2 regions of the Caldimonas taiwanensis NBRC 104434 genome follow, and region 1 is predicted to be linked to the other one. Evidence: predicted binding sites of a transcription regulator. Region 1 holds the regulator's gene; the other holds the start of a gene.
The links. Region 1 encodes sigma-54, which starts transcription at its own class of promoters, with help from an activator protein. Its sites were predicted from a motif close to TGGCANGNAANCTGCTTT; they were not measured.
Positions count from the first base shown of each region.

Region 2: the regulator sigma-54 is predicted to act here: its motif matches at 1,754-1,771, upstream of CTA01S_RS16345 (pilin).

Region 1 covers NZ_BCWK01000011.1:55,984-59,391, forward strand. Annotated here, with positions in the region: gene lptA (lipopolysaccharide transport periplasmic protein LptA) at 1-19, shown strand, start outside; gene lptB (LPS export ABC transporter ATP-binding protein) at 31-792, shown strand; gene CTA01S_RS10830 (RNA polymerase factor sigma-54) at 808-2,316, shown strand; gene CTA01S_RS10835 (THUMP domain-containing class I SAM-dependent RNA methyltransferase) at 2,313-3,408, shown strand, end outside.
Region 2 covers NZ_BCWK01000001.1:196,586-199,993, forward strand. Annotated here, with positions in the region: gene CTA01S_RS01010 (MBL fold metallo-hydrolase) at 1-439, shown strand, start outside; gene CTA01S_RS01015 (alkene reductase) at 537-1,646, shown strand; gene CTA01S_RS16345 (pilin) at 1,832-2,281, shown strand; gene CTA01S_RS01020 (PglL family O-oligosaccharyltransferase) at 2,546-3,408, shown strand, end outside.

The sequences.
Region 1 (3,408 bases):
CCGGGGGGAGGCGCGTTGAAGCCCCAGCGCATGCCCGAGCGGTCGGGCCCGGGCAGCCGCTTGGAGGTGTGGGGCCTGCAAAAGCGCTATGGCGCGCGGCAGGTGGTCAAGGACGTGCACCTGTCGGTCCAAAGCGGCGAGGTCGTGGGTTTGCTTGGGCCCAATGGCGCGGGCAAGACCACCAGCTTCTACATGATCGTGGGTTTGGTGCCGGTGGACGCCGGTGAGATCCGCATCGACGGCCACCGCGTGGAGCGCCGGCCCATCCATGAGCGTTCGCGTCTGGGCTTGAGTTATCTGCCGCAGGAGGCCTCGATCTTCCGCAAGCTCACGGTGGAGGAGAACATCCGCGCGGTGCTGGAGTTGCAGCACGATGCCCAGGGCCGGCCGCTCCAGGAGGCGGCGATCTCGCGCCAGCTCGATGAGTTGCTGGCCGAGCTGTCGATCGAGAAGTTGCGCCATGCGCCGGCCCCGTCCTTGTCCGGTGGCGAGCGCCGCCGTGTGGAGATCGCGCGGGCCTTGGCCACGCAGCCGCGCTTCATCCTGCTCGATGAGCCTTTCGCCGGGGTCGATCCGATCGCCGTGATCGAGATCCAGCGCATCATCGGCTTCCTGAAGTCGCGCGGCATCGGCGTGCTCATCACCGACCACAATGTGCGCGAGACCTTGGGCATCTGCGACCATGCCTACATCATCAGCGAAGGCCGGGTGTTGGCCCAGGGCACGCCGGCCGACATCGTCGAGAACCCCGACGTGCGCAAGGTTTATCTCGGCGAGCATTTCCGCATGTAAGCCCGGGAAGATGCCATGAAGCCTTCCCTGCAGGTTCGCCTGTCCCAGCATTTGGCGCTGACGCCTCAGTTGCAGCAATCGATCCGCTTGCTGCAACTGTCCACGCTCGAACTGCACCAGGAGGTCGAGCAGATGCTGGAGCAAAACCCCTTCCTCGACACCGAGGACGACGACGGCGACCCGATGACGGGCGTGTCCCTGCTGCCCGAGGCACCGGCAACCCGCCAGCGCGAGGCCGAGGCCGAAGCCGGCGAGGGCTTGGAGGCGGCCGAAGCGCCTGGGCTCGATGCGCTGGAGGTCGGCGCCACCGAGCGCGACGATTGGGAAAACGGCACCGAGGCTGACGACTTCGACGGCATCCGCGAGACGCCGGGCAGCCGCAGCGGCAGCAACGACGAGGAGCTCGACCCGATCGAGCGCGCCAGCCCCGGCATCAGTTTGCAGGACCACTTGCGCCAGCAGTTGCTCGGCATGCGCCTGTCGCCCGAAGATGCCGCGGCAGTGCAGGTGTTGATCGAATCGCTCGACGACGATGGATATCTCGCCGATTCGCTGGAGGACATCGCCGCGCACCTGGCCGGCCAGGACGAGGACGCCCGCCAAGAGCTGTTGGAGCGGCTGCGTTGCGCGCTGAAGTGGTTGCACAGCCTGCAGCCCACGGGCGTGGGCGCGCGCGACTTGTCCGAGTGCCTGTGTTTGCAGCTGCGTGCCCTGCCGCGCAGTGAGGCCCAGATCATCGCGCTGATGATCTGCCAGGGCCACCTGGAGGCCTTGGCGCGGCGCGACGTGAAAAAGCTGATGGCCGCCACTGGCGCCGATGAAGAACTGATCAAGCAGGCGCAAGCCCTCATCGTGGCCTGCGAGCCCAAGCCGGGGCGGCCGTTTGCGCGGGCCGAGGCCCACATCATCGTGCCCGATGTGATCGTGCAGAAGTCTGGCCGCGGCTGGAAGGCCGTGCTCAACCCCGAGGTGATGCCGCGCTTGCGCATCAACGACCTGTATGCGCAGGCCCTTCGACAGCAGCGTGGCAGCGCCTCCAGCCAGGCCCTGGGCGCGCGGCTGCAGGAGGCGCGCTGGTTCATGAAGAACATCCAGCAGCGCTTCGACACCATCTTGCGCGTCTCGCAGGCCATCGTCGAGCGGCAGAAGAACTTCTTCACCCATGGCGAGATCGCGATGAAGCCGCTGGTGCTGCGCGAGATCGCCGACGAGCTGGGCCTGCACGAGTCGACCATCTCGCGCGTGACCACGGCCAAGTACATGGCCACGCCCTTTGGCACCTTCGAGCTGAAGTACTTTTTCGGCTCCTCGTTGAACACCGAAGCCGGGGGCAATGCCTCCAGCACGGCGGTGCGCGCGCTGATCAAACAGTTCATCGCCGCCGAAGATCCGTCCCGCCCCTTGTCGGACAGCCAGATCAGCCAGATGCTCGAAGAGCAAGGCATCCAGGTGGCGCGCCGCACGGTGGCCAAGTACCGCGAGGCGCTGAAGATCGCGCCGGCCAATTTGCGAAAGGCCTTGTGAGTTATTCCCTGTTCTTGCCCTGCGCCGCTGGGGTGGAAGCTTGGTTGGCCGAGGAGGCGATGGCCTTGCTCGGTCCCGACACCCACGGCTCGATCGAACGTGGCGGCATCGCGCTCAGCGGTGATGCGCGTGCGGTGATGACGCTCAATCTGGAAAGCCGCCTGGCCCAGCGCGTGCTGCTGCGGCTGGCGCAGGGCCCGTACCGCCAGGAAGACGATCTGTATGCCCTGGCCCGCCAGGTGCACTGGTCGCAGTGGCTCAGCCCGGCGCAGACCTTCAAGGTGGACGTGACGGCCCAACGCTCGCCGCTGCGCAGCCTGCACTTTGCCGGTTTGCGCATCAAGGATGCCCTGTGCGATGCGATGCGCCAGGCCACCGGCCAGCGCCCCAGCGTGGATCGGCAGCGCCCCGATGTGCGGGTGATGCTGCATCTGACCGAACAAGAGGCCACGCTGTACATCGACACCTCGGGCGAGCCACTGTTCAAGCGCGGTTGGCGGCAGGACAAGGGTGATGCGCCGCTGAAGGAAACGCTGGCCGCGGCGATGCTGGCGGCAGCCGGCTGGCGTGGCACGCCCGAGGCCGGTGGCGCCTTGCTCGACCCTTGTTGCGGCTCGGGCACGATTGCCATCGAGGCCGCCCAGATCGCCTGCGGGATCGCCCCGGGGCTCACACGCCGCTTCGCGTTCGAACGTTTGGCGCCGTTTGCCACCGCGCAAGGGCGCTCCCAGTGGCAGGCCCTGAAGCAGGCCGCGCAGGCCCGCATCCATGCGCCGACGGTGCCGGTGTTGGCCAGCGACGTGTCGTTTCGCATGGTCGATTTCGCGCGCCGCAATGCACAGCGTGCCGGCGTGGCCCATGCCATCGAATTCCATGGTGGCGATGTGTTGGAGCGTGTGGCCCCGCGCCTGAGCGAGGGCTTGGCGCGCACGCTGATGCTCAATCCACCCTATGGCGAACGCATCGAGGCGCGCGGTCGCGTGGCGCGCAGCGCCGAGCAAACGGGCATGGCCGAGGAGTTCTATCCCCGTCTGGCCGCCCACTGGAAGCGCCATTTCGGCGGCTGGACGGCCTGGGTGCTCAGCCCGGACA
Region 2 (3,408 bases), on a different contig from region 1:
GCGCTTCTCGCCGATCGAAGTCGGCCAGCGGCTCGAACTCGGCGGCAAAACCATCGAGGTGCTGCCGGCGCGGCATACCGTGCCGGCCGTAGGCTATGCCGTATGTGCCGGCGTGGGCGCCGCTGCGGGGCGCTGGTGGGTTTACACCGGCGACACCGGCCCCAACCCTGCGCTGTGGCCGCGCCTGGCCGGCCGGCAGGTCGGCATGCTCGTGATCGAGACCGCCTTTGGCGACCAGGAGCGCGCCTTGGCGGCGCTCAGCCAGCACCACTGCCCCAGCAGCCTGCGCCGCGAGTTGCAGCACATCGATCCGCGCTGGCCCTTGTACCTCACCCATGCCAAACCCGGGGAAATGCTGCGCATTGCCGACCAAGTGCGCGCCCTGGACGGCAGCCACCGCATCGCCCATCTGGAAGCCGGGCAAGTGTTCGAGCTCTGAGCTTGGGGGGCGGCTCGGCCCCATAGCAGAAATGCCAAGCCCCTGCAGGCCCCGCGCTCACTGCAGGCTGGGCGCGCTGCCGCTACGCTTGGCAGCCATGAACACTCTGTACGATCCTCTCCAGGCCGGCGACCTGTTCCTCGCCAACCGTGTCGTGATGGCGCCGCTGACCCGCAACCGCGCCCCGCGCGGCGTGCCGCACGACTTGCATGTCACCTACTACACCCAGCGTGCCAGCGCGGGCTTGATCGTCTCCGAAGGCACGGCCATCAGCCCCATGGCCCAGGGCTATGCCCAGGTGCCGGGGCTGTACACCGCCGAGCAGCTGGCCGGCTGGCGCCGTGTCACCGAGGCCGTGCATGCCGCCGGTGGCCGCATCGTGGTCCAGCTGTGGCACGTGGGCCGCGTCTCGCACACCTCGCTGCTGCCCGACGGCCAGGCGCCGGTGGCCCCCTCGGCCCTGCAGGCCCAGACCCGCACCTACCTGATCGGCCCCGACGGTCAGGGCAGCTTCCAGCCGGTGTCCGCCCCGCGGGCCTTGCGCATCGACGAACTGCCCGCGCTCGTGGCCGACTACGCCCGTGCCGCTCGCGCGGCCGTGGAGGAAGCCGGCTTCGACGGTGTAGAAATCCACGCGGCCAACGGCTACTTGCTCGACCAATTCCTCAAGACCGGCGCCAACCAGCGCACCGATGCCTACGGCGGCACCATCGAGAACCGGGCGCGACTGCTGCTCGAAGTGACGCGCGCGGTGGCCGAGGCCATCGGCCCTGGGCGCACCGGCATCCGCCTGTCGCCGATCACCCCGGCCAACGACATCGTCGATGCCGACCCGCAGCCCCTGTTCGAGCACGTGGTGCGCGCGCTCGCCCCCCTGGGCCTGGCCTTCCTGCACCTCATCGAAGGCGCCACCGGCGGCCCGCGTGAACTGCCCGACCGGCCCTTCGACTTCGACGCCCTGCGCCGCGCCTACCGCCACGCCGGCGGCCGTGGCGCCTGGATCGTCAACAACGGCTACGACAAAACCCTGGCCGAAGCCGCGGTGGCCCAAGGCCGGGCCGACGCCGTGGCCTTTGGCCGCCTGTTCATCAGCAACCCCGACCTCGTGCGCCGCTTGCGCGAAGGCGCCCCCCTCAATGCCTGGGACGTGAAAACCTTCTACGGCGGCGGGGCCGAAGGCTACACCGACTATCCGGCGCTGAGCTGACCATTTTTGTCAGCGCGAGGGTGTGCAGTGACACGTCCAGTCGCTCCCCAACCCGCCCCTGGGCCTGAAAACGTTGATTTCATCACGCTGGCGCCCGCCCGCCGGGCTGGCACGGGGCCTGCATGGTGTGGGGCGCACAACCCCCCCTACCTCTTTGGAGAGACTGTATGAAACAACTGCACACCATGAAGCGCGCGGCCCAACAGGGCTTCACGCTGATCGAACTGATGATCGTCGTGGCGATCATCGGCATCTTGGCGGCGATTGCGCTGCCGGCGTATCAGGACTATGTGGCTCGGGGCCAAGTGGCTGCTGGCTTGTCAGAAATCAGCGGCGGTAAAACGAATTACGAGGTGGCTATCAACGAAGGCCGACCCAACGTTTTTTTCACCAATAACAATATGGGCTTGACGGCAACAACCGAACGCTGCACCTTGGCTGTTACTGCACCAGATAACACGGGTGCTTCTGCCACCGCATTGACGTGTACCCTGCGAAATTCGAATCCCCGTGTCAATGGGGCCGTCATTCGATTGGGTCGCGACGCGAACGGCGTTTGGACTTGCACGATTGCAAGCCGACCCAACGGTTGGAAGGACAGCTACTATCCCGCAGGATGCGCGGCTGGCACTTGATCTCGGGCTTTGAACTTCGAAAAACCAGGGGCTTCGGCCCCTGTTTTTATTGCCGCATCGATGCGCAAGCTCCACGAGGCAAGTCTGGCCTGTCTTCGATAAGTGTTTCGCGGATGACTGGGGACAGGCGAGAGTGGATCGGTGGTCCAGGACCAGATTGGTGGATTGGGGGCGAGGCTGGGCGGCGTCGGATGGTGGTCGAGCCGGTGTGTCATTGCGGGCGCTACAGTCCCGCCCATGGTTTATCCGTCTGACGCTTTTGCGGTGACCTCCTGGCTTGCCCTGGCGCTGCTGCCTGCGTGGGTGGTCGGCCTGAGCCAAACGCCGTATTCATCGTTTTACAACGTCATCCTGGCGCTGGCCGGCTGGGGGGTGGTCATGGGCTGGGGGGCGTGGCGCCTGGGGCGTGACCGCGCGGCCGTGCCGCGGCTGGCCTGGGCCGGGGGGCTGGCGGCGCTGGTGCTGGGCAGTGGGGCGGCCGTGCTGGGGTCGCGTGCCGGGGCCGGGCTGGCCGCAGCGCTGGCGGTGGCGGCCTTCGGGGGCTGGCTGGGCGCCGCAGCATCACGGATGCAGGCGTCGGCGCAAGCGGTGTGGCGCGGCGTGGCCTGCGGCGTGTTGCTTGCGGCCCTGTTGAATGTGGGGGTGGCCCTCGTGCAGTACTTCGCCCCGGCCTGGGCCGACGGGGTCTGGATCGCCCGGCCCACCACCGCCGGTCGGGCCTTTGGCAACCTGCGCCAGCCCAATCATCTGGCCTCGCTGATGCTGCTGGGCTTGTGCGTGCTGCCGCTGCTGCCGACGCGGGCGCGTTCCGGGGGGGCCTGGGCGGCGATGCTGGCCTTGACGTTGGGGGTGGCGCTCAGCAGTTCGCGCACCGGCATGCTGGGCCTAGCCGGGCTGGCGCTGTGGGCAGCGCTGGACCGTGGCTTGCCAGGGGGGGGGCGGCGCCTGTTCTGGGCCGCGCCGGCGGCGTTGGCGGCATGGTGGCTGGGGCTGTGGGCCTGGGGCGAGATGGGCGGCGCAGCCTATTACGGCGAGACGCGGCTGGAGGGCGGGGGCGACATCAGTAGCTCGCGGTTTGCGATCTGGTCGAACACGCTGGCGCTGATCGCCGCCCATCCGTGGACCGG